2 regions of the Nocardioides conyzicola genome follow, and region 2 is predicted to be linked to the other one. Evidence: predicted binding sites of a transcription regulator. Region 2 holds the regulator's gene; the other holds the start of a gene.
The links. The regulator HrcA, encoded in region 2, represses chaperone genes, less so after heat shock. The targets are predictions, from matches to a motif close to TTGGCACTCGNNNNNNNCGAGTGCCAA.
Positions count from the first base shown of each region.

Region 1: groES (co-chaperone GroES) is a predicted target of HrcA. The motif match lies at 1,977-2,003, and genes of this name have one in related genera.

Region 1 is NZ_BAABKM010000002.1:654,564-660,893, forward strand. It holds gene groL (chaperonin GroEL) at 1-1,468, opposite strand, end outside; gene groES (co-chaperone GroES) at 1,547-1,840, opposite strand; gene ABEA34_RS06225 (class I SAM-dependent methyltransferase) at 2,042-3,211, shown strand; gene ABEA34_RS06230 (hypothetical protein) at 3,304-3,900, opposite strand; gene ABEA34_RS06235 (MBL fold metallo-hydrolase) at 4,024-4,620, opposite strand; gene ABEA34_RS06240 (S-(hydroxymethyl)mycothiol dehydrogenase) at 4,629-5,729, opposite strand; gene ABEA34_RS06245 (hypothetical protein) at 5,782-6,330, shown strand, end outside.
Region 2 is NZ_BAABKM010000002.1:51,071-57,400, forward strand. It holds gene ABEA34_RS03275 (MarR family winged helix-turn-helix transcriptional regulator) at 12-464, opposite strand; gene ABEA34_RS03280 (VOC family protein) at 527-895, shown strand; gene ABEA34_RS03285 (16S rRNA (uracil(1498)-N(3))-methyltransferase) at 905-1,645, opposite strand; gene dnaJ (molecular chaperone DnaJ) at 1,645-2,823, opposite strand; gene hrcA (heat-inducible transcriptional repressor HrcA) at 2,882-3,904, opposite strand; gene ABEA34_RS03300 (hypothetical protein) at 4,084-4,824, shown strand; gene ABEA34_RS03305 (MBL fold metallo-hydrolase) at 4,855-5,715, shown strand; gene ABEA34_RS03310 (hypothetical protein) at 5,733-5,927, shown strand; gene ABEA34_RS03315 (DUF3097 domain-containing protein) at 5,976-6,330, shown strand, end outside.

The sequences.
Region 1 (6,330 bases), 600 kb from region 2:
CCTGGGCGACCAGGTCGCCGTACTCCTCGGTGGCGGCGTTGTAGCCGTTGCCGAGGCCGAGCTCGCGGACCTTGGAGGTGACGACGTAGCCGTTGACGCCGCCGTTCTCGGCGATCCAGCGCAGCGGCTCGTCGGCCGACTTGCGCACGATGCGCACGCCCGCCGCCTCGTCGCCGGTGAGGCCGAGGTCGTCGGAGAGGACCGACACCGCGTGGATCAGAGCGGAGCCACCGCCGGGGACGATGCCCTCCTCGATCGCGGCGCGCGTCGCGGAGACGGCGTCCTCGATCCGGTGCTTCTTCTCCTTGAGCTCCACCTCGGTGGCGGCGCCGACCTTGATCACGCACACGCCGCCGGCGAGCTTGGCGAGGCGCTCCTGGAGCTTCTCGCGGTCCCAGTCGGAGTCGGTGTTCTCGATCTCGGCCTTGATCTGGTTGACGCGGCCATCGACCTCGGCCTTGTCGCCGGCGCCGTCGACGATCGTGGTGTCGTCCTTGGTGACGACGACGCGCCGGGCCTGGCCGAGCACCTCGAGACCCACCTGGTCGAGCTTGAGCCCGACCTCGGGAGCGACGATCTGACCGCCGGTCAGGGTCGCGATGTCCTGCATCATCGCCTTGCGACGGTCACCGAAGGCCGGAGCCTTCACCGCGACTGCGTTGAACGTGCCGCGGATCTTGTTGACGACCAGCGTCGACAGCGCCTCGCCGTCGACGTCCTCGGCGAGGATGAAGAGCGGCTTGCCGGCGGCGATGACCTTCTCCAGCAGGGGGAGCAGGTCGGCGACCGACGAGATCTTGCCCTGGTGCAGCAGGATGTAGGGGTCGTCGAGGACGGCCTCCATGCGCTCCGGGTCGGAGACGAAGTACTGGCTGATGTAGCCCTTGTCGAACTGCATGCCCTCGGTGAACTCGAGCTCGGTGCCCATCGAGTTGGACTCCTCGACCGTGATGACACCGTCCTTGCCCACCTTGTCGAAGGCCTGCGAGAGCAGGTCGCCGATCACGGCGTCGCGGCTGGAGATCGTGGCGACGGACGCCATGTCCTCCACCGACTCGACCTCGCGGGCGGCTTCCTTGAGCGCGTCGCCGACGGCCTCGGCCGCGGCGTCCATGCCCCGCTTGAGGCCCATCGGGTTCGCACCCGCGGCCACAGCGCGCAGGCCCTCGTGGACCATCGCCTGGGCGAGCACGGTGGCCGTCGTCGTACCGTCGCCGGCGACGTCGTTGGTCTTGGTGGCGACCTCCTTGCACAGCTGTGCGCCGAGGTTCTCGAAGGGATCGTCGAGCTCGATCTCACGGGCGACGGTGACACCGTCGTTCGTGATGGTCGGCGCGCCCCACTTCTTGTCGAGGACGACGTAGCGACCCTTCGGGCCGAGCGTCACCTTGACGGCGTTGGCGAGCTTGTCCACGCCGCGCTCGAGGCTGCGGCGGGCGTTCTCGTCGAACTCCAGGATCTTGGGCATTGCTCTCCTCTAGAACGAGTTCGGGTCGTGAGTCCCAGCGGGCGCGTCAGCGCTCACTGGGACTCACGACCCGGGAAATCAGGAAACGATCGCGAGGACGTCGCGCGCGGAGAGGATGAGGTACTCCTCGCCGGCGTACTTGACCTCGGTGCCGCCGTACTTGCTGTAGATGACCTTGTCGCCGACGCTGACGTCGAGCGGGACGCGGTTGCCGTTGTCGTCGATGCGACCCGGACCGACGCTCAGGACCTCGCCCTCCTGGGGCTTCTCCTTGGCGGTGTCCGGGATGACCAGGCCGGAAGCCGTGGTCTGCTCGGCCTCGAGGGCCTTGACAACGATCCGGTCCTCGAGAGGCTTGATGTTGACCGACACGATGTCGACCTCCACTTTCTGGCACTTCGATGGTGGGTGTTACACGTCTGGCGCCTGCGCTTCAGGTACGCCGTCGCGGGGGTCGGACCGGGACGCAGGCGCTGGCACACTCACGGGGAGAGTGCCAACTCAGAAACTAGCACTCTCCCCGACGGAGTGCCAGAGGACCCCCGGCCTCGACCGAACTGACAGGATCGGGTCGTGGACCTCGACGCCTTCCGCTGGCTGCTCACCGACGCCGGACAACAGCTGCTCGCCGCTGCCGTCGAGGCGGGCGACGACTCCTTGGCCACGCAGACGCGGCTGCGGCGTACGGCGGAACCCGAGCACGTCGCCGCCGCCATCACCCAGGCGACCCTGCGGGTCAAGGCCCGCGAGAAGTTCGCCGACTTCGCGGACCGGATGTACTTCACCCCCGACGGGCTCGAGCAGGCGACCCGACTCCGCGTCGCCGACCACCGGGCCGCGCGGCTCGTCGCGTCGTCCGCGCGCACCATGATCGACCTCGGCTGCGGCATCGGCGGCGACCTGATCGCCGCCTCGCGGGCCGGCCTGACCTGCGCCGGCGTCGACCTGGACCCGGTGCGCGTCGAGGTCGCCCGCGCCAACCTCGCCGCCCTCGACCTGCCGGGGGCGGTCGAGGTCTCCGACGCGACGACGCTGGACCCGTCGCCCTTCGACGTGGCCTTCGCCGACCCGGCCCGCCGCGGCGCCCGGGGCCGCACTTTCGATGTCGACGACTGGACGCCGCCGTGGTCCTTCGTCGAGCGGCTGCTGAGCCGCGACGCCTGCGTGAAGGTCGCCCCCGGCATCCCGCACGACCTGGTCCCGCACGGCGTGGAGGCCGAGTGGGTCAGCGACCACGGCGACGTGAAGGAGGCCGCCCTGTGGTCCGGGCGGCTGGCCACCACCGACCGGCGCGCGACGGTCATCGGGACCACCGGCCTCGCGACGCTGACCGACGAGGACGCTCCGGCCCTTGGGGACGGGGTCGACGTACGCCCCGTGGGTGCCTACCTCTACGAGCCGGACGGCGCGGTGATCCGGGCCGGGCTGGTCACGGCCGTGGCCGCCGGGGTCAACGGCGGCCTGGTGGACGAGCACATCGCCTACGTGACGTCCGACGAGTCGTTCCGTACGCCGTTCGCCCGCGGCTACCGCGTCGTCGCCGAGCTCCCCTACCGCGAGAAGCAGCTCCGCGCCGCCCTGCGCGAGCGGGGCATCGGCCGGCTCACCATCAAGAAGCGCGGCGTCGACATCGTCCCGGAGCAGCTGCGCAAGCGGCTCGACCTGCACGGCGAGGACGAGGCCACCATCGTGCTGACCCGGGTCGCCGGGTCGGGTGTGGTGCTGCTGGTGCAGCCGTTCTGAGGCTGCGGGTTTCACCGGCTAGCCGGTGAAACCCGCACGACACGCCGGTGGGGAACGGCGTGTCGTGCGGGTTTCGGCTGACAACCCTCGGGTCAGACGGGCTGCGGCACCGCCTGCGGAGTACCGGTCGACTCGGACACCTGGACCCGGCGTGCGTGCCAGAGGCCGAGACCGACCAGGACCAGCAGGGCCAGGGCACCGGCGAAGGAGACGTAGGCGGCGATGCCGGCGATGGTGCCGATCGTGGCGAACGCGTAGCCGTAGAGGAGCAGGCCGCGCAGCGTGTTGCCCATGAAGAGCGTCTGACGGAGGCCACCGAGTGCCTGACCCTCGGGCGAGGCCTTCTGCTCGTCGGTCATGCCGACGTACTGACCGCTGACCTCGTTGTAGGTCTGGCCGTCGGAGGCCGCGTTCATGTGCACCAGGATGTAGTGGTTGGCGTAGGCCTTCGCCTCGGGACCGGTGTCCATCGGGCTGCCGGCGTACTCCTTGAGGGCGTTGGCGTCGGCCTTGGGCAGGGCGGCGAGGGCGTCACCCTCGGGCATCGTGATGCCCTGCATGGAGAGCTGGTCGTGGACCTGGTCACCGATGAACGTGTTCGCCCAGGTGAGCAGTCCGCCAGCGATCAGGAGGACGGCAGCCAGGGCCAGACCTGTCACCGAGACCAGCTTGTCGAGTGTTGAACGCATGATGTGACTCCCTCTTCCGGCGGGGAAACCCTTGTGTCGTCCTCGCTCACCACTGACGTTAGGAGCGCGAGGAGCCGACGATCAGGGGCCGAAGGGGGCCATCGGTGGGACCAAGGTCCCGGCTCAGCTGAGGAGCGCCTTCTCCGCCCCGATGGTGGTGTCGTCACCGTGCCCGGTGTGGACGACCGTGTCGTCCGGCAGGGCGAAGAGCCGGGCCCGGATCGACTCCTTGATGAGGTCGCTGTCGGAGTACGACCGCCCGGTCGCGCCCGGTCCGCCGTTGAAGAGGGTGTCCCCGGTGAAGACGCAGCCGAGGTCGGGTGCGTAGAGGCAGACCGCCCCGGGCGCGTGCCCCGGGGTGTGCAGCACCTGCAGCGTCGTACCGCCCACCTCGACGGCGAGGCCGTCGGCCAGGTCGAGGTCCCACAGGTAGTCGGTGTGGGTGAGCTCCCACAGCACCTTGTCGTCGGGGTGCAGCATGATCGGCGCGACGACCTCCTCGCGCAGGGCCGGCGCGACCCGCACGTGGTCGTCGTGCGCGTGCGTGCAGATGATCGCCTTGACCTTGCGGTCCCCCACGACGGCGAGGATGTCGGAGACGCTGTGCGGTGCGTCGATCACCACGCACTCGGTGTCGTCGCCGATCACCCAGATGTTGTTGTCGACGTCGAAGGTCTCGCCGTCGAGGCTGAAGGTGCCGCTCGAGACGGCGTGGTCCACCCGAGCCGTCACAGGATCACGACCGAGCGGAGTACGTCGCCGTGGTGCATCTTGTCGAAGGCGGCCTCAATGTCGTCGATGCCGATCTCCTCGGTGACGAAGGCGTCCAGGTCGAGCCGGCCCTGCTGGTAGAGGTCGACCAGCATCGGGAAGTCGCGGGTCGGCAGGCAGTCGCCGTACCAGCTGGACTTGAGGGCACCGCCGCGGCCGAAGACGTCGATGAGCGGCAGGTCGGGCACCTTCATGTCCGGCGTGGGCACGCCGACCAGGACCACCGTGCCCGCGAGGTCACGGGCGTAGAACGCCTGCTTCCAGGTCTCCGGACGCCCGACGGCCTCGATCACCACGTCGGCGCCTTCGGCCCCGTCGTAGGTCTCGGCGCAGATCCGCTTGATCTCCTCGACCGGATCGACCTGCGAGGAGTCGACGGTGTGGGTCGCGCCCATCGCCTTCGCCTTCTCGAGCTTCTTGGCGTCGATGTCGACGGCGATGACGGGGCTCGCGCCGGCCAGCGCCGACCCGGCGATCGCGGCGACGCCGACGCCGCCGCAGCCGATGACCGCGACGGACTTGCCGCGGGTGACCGCACCGGTGTTGATCGCGGCACCGATGCCGGCCATCACACCGCAGCCGAGCAGGCCGACGGCGGCCGGGCGCGCCGACGGGTCGACCTTGGTGCACTGACCGGCGGCGACGAGGGTCTTCTCGGCGAAGGCGCCGATCCCGAGCGCCGGCGACAGCTCGGTGCCGTCCTCGAGCGTCATCTTCTGGGTCGCGTTGTGCGTGTTGAAGCAGTACTGCAGGTCGCCGCGCTTGCAGGCGCGACACTCGCCGCAGACCGCACGCCAGTTGAGGATCACGAAGTCACCGGGCGCGACGGCGGTGACGTCCGGCCCGACCGCCTCGACGATCCCCGCGGCCTCGTGGCCCAGCAGGAACGGGAAGTCGTCGTTGATGCCGCCCTCGCGGTAGTGCAGGTCGGTGTGGCAGACCCCGCAGGCCTGGACCTGCACGAGCGCCTCGCCCGGGCCGGGGTCGGGCACGTTGATCGTGACCACCTCGACCGGCTGACCCTTGGCGCGAGCTACGACGGCCTTGACCTGCTGCATGGTGCTCCTCTGCTCGGATTGGTCCGGGTTCAGCCAACCGTACGGACCCCTCGTGCGTCGAACCTCCGTGAGAACACTCGGGCTCCTCGTCGCGGCCTTCCTGCTCGCGAGCTGCTCGGACGCCGCCACCCCGACGCCCGCACCCCCTTCGTCGCCGAGCCCGTCGCCCCGACCGACGCTGGCCGGCCTCCCGACCGGAGCACCGCCGCGGATCGGGTACGTCGACCACCAGGCGTACGCCGAGTCCGGTGGCCGCCGTACGCCGTTGCCCCGCCGGCTCGGCGTGAGCGGGATCGTGCCGTACGCCGGCGGCTTCCTCGTCTCGGACACCCTGTTCTTCGAGGGCACGGTGGGACTCGCCGTCGTCCGCGAGGGCAGGGTCGTCGAGACCCACTGCTCGGCCGGCGTGCCGACGCGGTCCGACGGCTGGGTCACCTGGCTGGTCGCCTCCTGCCCGGAGTCGGCCGACTTCATCACGGCGGAGCTCCACCGGGCCCGCCCCGACGGCAGCGAGGAGACGGTGCGGGAGATCCCGCCCCGACGCGTGCCGGACGTCACCGCCAACCCGGAGACGGTGCCGGTGACCGCCCTGCCGCGCCGG
Region 2 (6,330 bases):
ACTCCCGGCCCCTACCCCGTCTCGCCGCCCTCGCGGAGCGAGCGGATCATGCTCTGCAGGATCCGGAGGGCGCCGGCCTGCTCGGCCTCGGTCATGCCGGCCAGCATCCTCACCTCGACCGACCGGACGGCCACGGTCGCCTTCGCGAGACTGCGTCGGCCGCGGGGCGTGAGCCGCGTGGGCAGGGCCTTCCCGACGGGCGCCGCCGCGGCCCGGGTCACGTAGCCGTCGCGCTCCAGGGCCTGGAGCAGCACGTTCATCGACTGCCGGGTCACGAACGCTCCCCTCGCGAGCTCGGAGTTGGACAGGCCGGGGCGCTGCGCCAGCAGCTCGAGGCAGGAGTAGTGGGTCACCGTCATCCCGAGCGGTCGCAGCACCTCCTCCATCGCCGCACGGAGGACGCTCGACGCCTCCTTCAGCAGGTAGCCGAGCGAGGTCTCGAGGTGGATCCCGTCTTGACTCATGTCAGTATTCTGACATACCTTGAATGTCAGAAAACTGACACGCAATCCGAAGGAGCACGCACATGCCCGTCACCGGCCCCGACTTCATCTCGCTGCAGGCGAGCGACCTCGACGCCTCGCAGGCGTTCTACGAGCACTACCTCGGCCTCGTCCGCTCGCCGGCCGGCGCCCCGCACGCCGTCGTCTTCGAGACGAAGCCGATCGCGTTCGCGCTGCGCGACGTCATCCCGGGCACCGACCTGACCTCGGTCGCCCAGCCCGGCATCGGCGCCGCGATCTGGCTCCACGCCACCGACGTCCAGGCCATCCACGACGCACTCGTCGCCGACGGTCACCCCATCGTGTCAGCGCCCATCGACGGCCCGTTCGGCCGGACGTTCACCTTCGCCGACCCCGACGGCTACCAGGTCACGCTCCACGACCGCGCCTGACCGGCCGCGCTACCCCCAGCGCGGCGTCCGCGACAGGATCGCGGCCACGGCGGCGACACCCGCGGTCGACGTACGCAGCACCTCGGCGCCGAGGCGCACGGAGACCGCACCGGCCGCCACGAAGGCCGCGACCTCGTCGTCGGTCAGCCCGCCCTCGGGTCCGACCACGACGACGATCCGGCCTGCGGCCGGGACGGCGACGTCCGCGAACGGCGCCGAGGCCGCCTCGTGCAGCACCACGGCGAGATCGGCACCGGCGACCAGCGCGACCACCTCGGCGGTCGACGCCATCTCCAACACCTCGGGGAACCACGACCGGCGCGCCTGCTTGGCCGCCTCGCGGGCCGTCGCCCGCCACCTCGCGAGCGACTTCGCGGCTCGCTCGCCCTTCCAGACCGCGACGCTGCGCGCCGCCGCCCACGGTACGACGCGGGCGACGCCGATCTCGGTGAGCACCTCGACGGCCAGCTCCCCGCGCTCCCCCTTGGGGATCGCCTGGACCACCACCACCTCGGGTGTCGGCGGCTCGGCCGCCGACACCGACTCGACGGTCAGCGTGAACACCCGCTTGCCGGTCGACCCGACCGACCCCTGCACCGCGACGCCCGCGCCGTCGGTGAGCACGACCTGCTCGCCCACCCGCAGCCGGCGTACGGCGACGGCGTGGTGCGCCTCGTCGCCCTCGACGGTCACCACGTCCCCGACCGCGACACCGCCGAGGGCCGGGACGAGGTGGACCGGGAGGGACATCAGTGCTGGTTGAACGCGTCTCGGAGCCGGCCGAACATCGAGCGGCTGGTCGGGTGCACGTGGCCGGAGGGCCGCTCCTCGTCCCGGATCGCCGCCAGCTCGCGCAGCAGCTCCTCCTGGCGCGCGTCCAGCTTGGTCGGGGTGTCGACGAGCACAGTCACGATCAGGTCGCCGCGGCCACCTCGCAGCCCGGGCACGCCGCGCCCGCGGAGCACCTGCTCGGAGCCGGACTGGGTGCCGGGGCGCACGTCGAGCTCCAGGCTGGTCTCGATCTCGGTGGTCGGCTCCTCGTCCGCGACGACGTCGGCCTCGAGCGTCGGCAGGGTCAGCACGGTGCCCAGCGCGGCCGCGGTCATCGGCAGCGTCACCGTGCAGTGCAGGTCGTTGCCGTTGCGGGTGAAGACCTCGTGCTGCGCCACGTGGATCTCGACGTACAGGTCACCGGCCGGTCCCCCGCCGGGCCCGACCTCGCCCTCGCCGGAGAGCTGCACGCGGGTGCCGGTGTCGACGCCGGCCGGGATCTTGACGGTGAGGGTACGGCGAGCGCGCACCCGGCCGTCGCCCGAGCACTCACGGCACGGGTCGGGGATGATCGTGCCGAAGCCGCGGCAGGCAGGACAGGGCCGCAGCGTGCGGATCTCGCCGAGGAACGACCGCTGCACCTGGGCCACCTCGCCCGCACCGTGGCAGGTCTCGCACGGGGTGGCGTGGGAGCCCGGAGCGGCACCCTCGCCGCCGCAGGTCGTGCACAGCACCGCCGTGTCGACCATCAGCTCACGCGCGACGCCGAACGCCGCCTCGGCCAGGGTGATCTCGATCCGGATCAGCGCGTCCTGTCCGCGCCGCTCGCGCGACCGCGGGCCGCGGCCGCCGCCGGCGGCACCGCCCTGCTGGCCGAAGAACGCATCCATGATGTCGGTGAACGAGAAGCCCGGCCCCTGGCCGAAGCCCGCGCCGGCGCCGCCGAAGGGGTCGCCGCCACGGTCGAACGCCGCCCGCTTCTGCGGGTCGGAGAGGATCTCGTAGGCGCGCGAGATCTCCTTGAAGCGCTCCTGGGCGTCCGGGTCGGGGTTGACGTCGGGGTGGTACTGCCGGGCGAGTCGCCGGTAGGCCTTCTTGACGGCGTCTGCGTCCGCGTCGCGGTCGACTCCGAGAAGCTGGTACGGGTCCTGACTCACGTGTTTCCTTCACTGCTCGTGCTGGTGGGTGGTGCGGTCGGTGCTGCTGGGGGCGCGCTCAGGCCTCGTCGAGGATCCGCGAGACGTAGCGGGCGACCGCCCGGACGGCGGCCATGCTGCCGGGGTAGTCCATGCGCGTCGGCCCGACGATGCCGAGGCGGGCGAACGCCTCCTCGCCCGGGCCGTAGCCGGCGGCGACGACGCTGGTCGACGCGAGCTCGGTGTAGGGGCCCTCGTGACCGATCCGGACGGTGACGGGCTCGCCGGTCGACGCCTCGCCGATGAGCTTGAGCAGCACGACGTGCTCCTCCAGCGCCTCGAGGAGCGGGCGTACGGCGGAGTCGAAGCTGTCGCCGTACCGCGCCAGGTTGGCGGCGCCGCCGACCAGGATGCGCTCGTCGGACCGGTGGTCGGACATCGCCTCGAGCAGCGCCTCGACGACGGCCTGCGTCGCGGGCGGGACCGGGGCGTCGGCGCCGGTCACCAAGGTGCTCAGGGCGGCGCTGGCGTCCGCGATCACCTCGCCGGTGGCGACCCCGTTGACCCGGGCGCGCAGGTCGGCGATCGCGGCGTCGTCGAGGTCGGTGGCCAGCTCGACCAGCCGCTGCTCCACGCGGCCGGTGCTGAGGATCAGGACGACGAGGAGCCGGCTGGGCGCGAGCGCCACCACCTCGATGTGGCGGACGGTGGAGCGGGACAGCGTCGGGTACTGCACGATCGCGACCTGGCGGGTCAGCTGCGAGAGCAGCCGGACCGAGCGCTGGACGACGTCGTCGAGGTCGACGGCGCCGTCGAGGAGCGTGGCGATCGCGCGCTTCTCCGCGGAGCTCATCGGCTTGACCGTCGTCAGCCGGTCGACGAAGAGCCGGTAGCCCTTGTCGGTGGGCACCCGGCCGGCACTCGTGTGCGGCTGGGTGATGTAGCCCTCGTCCTCGAGGGCGGCCATGTCGTTGCGGACCGTGGCGGGCGAGACGCCCAGCCGGTGCCGCTCGACCAGCGCCTTGGAGCCGACCGGCTCCTCGGTGGCGACGTAGTCCTCGACGATCGCGCGGAGCACGGCCAGCCTGCGCTCTTCCTGCACTCGCCCGCCTCCTTGTCTCTGCGCGGTCTCCGCACGGTCCTGGCACTCGCTTGGTGGGAGTGCCAAGAGTACCCGGCGGGCTCAGGGCCACATCGTGGAAGGCCCGGTGCGTCGCACCCGGAATCGCAGTAGGTTAGGCTTACCTAAGTCCTCACCCGTCGCAGTGGATGGAGCCAGCGGTGACCACGACCGAGCACCACACCCCCGATGTCGACCCCCGCCTGGTGGCCGCGGACGCGCGCAGCATCCTCGCCTGCCCCGCGACCGTCAGCCTGGTGATCGAGGGCCACGAGCACGCCGTAGGCCCCGACGAGGACCTGGCCCTCACCGACCACCGGGGTACGCCGACCTTCCTCTGCCCCGAGAGCTCCCCCGTCGCCCGCGCCGCCGCCGAGCGCAGCAGCGCGCTGCTCACCGTCACCAGCGGCCTCGGCCCGCGTGGTGGCCCGGAGCGCGGCGACACCCTGACCCTGGCCGGCCGCCTCGAGCGCACCGGCTACGAGCACTGCGACTGCTGCAACGAGGTCCGCCACGTGGTGTCGCTCGACCTCAACTTCGTGCTGCTCGCGAGGCCCGCGACGGCGGCGCCCGGCGTGCCCGAGCGGCAGCACCGCGTGCGGCTCGAGGAGTTCCGCAGCCGGGCCCACCACCTCAACCGCGGCCACCTGCAGCGGTCCGTCGAGCACGCCAACGACTGCCACCAGGAGGAGCTGCGCCAGGCGATCGGCCTCGGGACCGGCACCCGCCAGGGCGACGTCGTCGGCGTGCGGATCGCGCGGCTCACGCCCGCCGACGTCAAGATCCAGTGGGTCGACCACACCGGCGCCCACGAGCAGGTGATCGCGTTCGCCCGCCCGGCGCGCGACCTGACGGAGCTCGGCGACATGCTGCGCCGGGGGCTGCACGCAGGTCTGTGCTGACCCGGGGGCTGAGCCCCCTACGCTGACCGGGTGGCCTTCACCGAGATCGCCGACCGGGTCTGGGTCGCACGCTACGAGTGGTTCGACGTCAACGTGACGCTCGTGGGCGGCGACCGCGGCCTGCTGGTCGTGGACACGCACGCCTCCGACCTGGCCGCCCGCGCGGTCGTCGACGACGTACGCCGCCTGGGTGCGGGCGAGGTCGTCGGGGTCGTCAACACCCACGAGCACTTCGACCACACGTTCGGCAACGGCGCCTTCCGCGCGGCGTACGGCGAGCTCCCGATCCACGCCCACGAGGTGGCCGCCGAGCGCACCGTCCCCGCGGGCGAGCGGATCAAGGGCCTCTACGACGCCGACCCGGACGACCCGCACGGCGACGAGGTCCGGGCGACGGTGATCGTGCCCGCGGACCGCACCTTCTCGTCCGCGGTCTCGCTCGACCTCGGCGACCGCGCCGTCGAGCTGGTCCACCCGGGTCGCGGGCACACCGGCGGCGACCTGGTCCTGCGGGTGCCCGACGTGGACGTGCTGCTCGCCGGCGACCTGGTCGAGGAGTCGATGGCGCGCAACGGCGTGCCCGGCTTCGGCGACGACTGCTACCCGCTCGAGTGGCCGCACTCCCTCGACATCGTGCTGAGCCTCAGCACGTCGGCGACCGTGGTGGTGCCGGGGCACGGCGCCCCCGTGGACCGGGAGTTCGTCGAGGAGCAGCGCAACGCGATCGGCATCGTCGCCCAGACGATCCGGGACCTGGCCGCCCGCGGCGTCCGCGCGGAGGACGCCCTCGAGGCGGTCGGGTGGCCCTACCCGCGCGAGGAGCTCGCGGCCGCCGTACGCCGTGGGTATGCGCAGCTCTCCCGCAGCGAGAAGCGGTTGCCGCTGGCCTGAGCGGGTACGTGCTCCCCATGAGCGACGAGCACCCCACCCAGGCCATCGAGGACGAGGACCTCCCCGAGGACCTCCAGCCCACCGACGACAACCCGCTCGCCAAGCCGTTGACCGACGAGGACGACGCCCCGTCGCCCGAGGAGCTCGACGTGCTCGGCGGCAAGACGGCCGACGAGACGACGACGGACGGCGAAGCCGACTCCGACGACTGACGGCGCGCCCCCACCGGCTTGTCGGTGGTGCCGCCTAGCGTTGCCGAGGTGAGCTCCCACGACCGTTACGGCACCGATGTCCTGGCCACCGACTGGCGCGCCCCCAAGCGCGGCCGGGCCGTCGAGGCTCCTGCCGAGATCGGTGCCGTCGTCGAGGAGGTCACCACCGACTGGGTCGGTGAGATCGTCGCCGTCGACCGCGACCTCCACACGCTGACGCTCGAGGACCGGCGCGGCAAGCGGCGTACGTTCCCCCTCGGTCCGGGCTTCCTGCTCGAGGGCAGGCCCGTCATCCTCGCGGCGCCCGTGCGCGGCTCGGCCCCGGCGAAGCCGACCCGGACGGCCTCCGGCTCGGTCGCCGTCCACGACGCGAAGGCGCGGGTGGCCCGCGCGAGCCGGATCT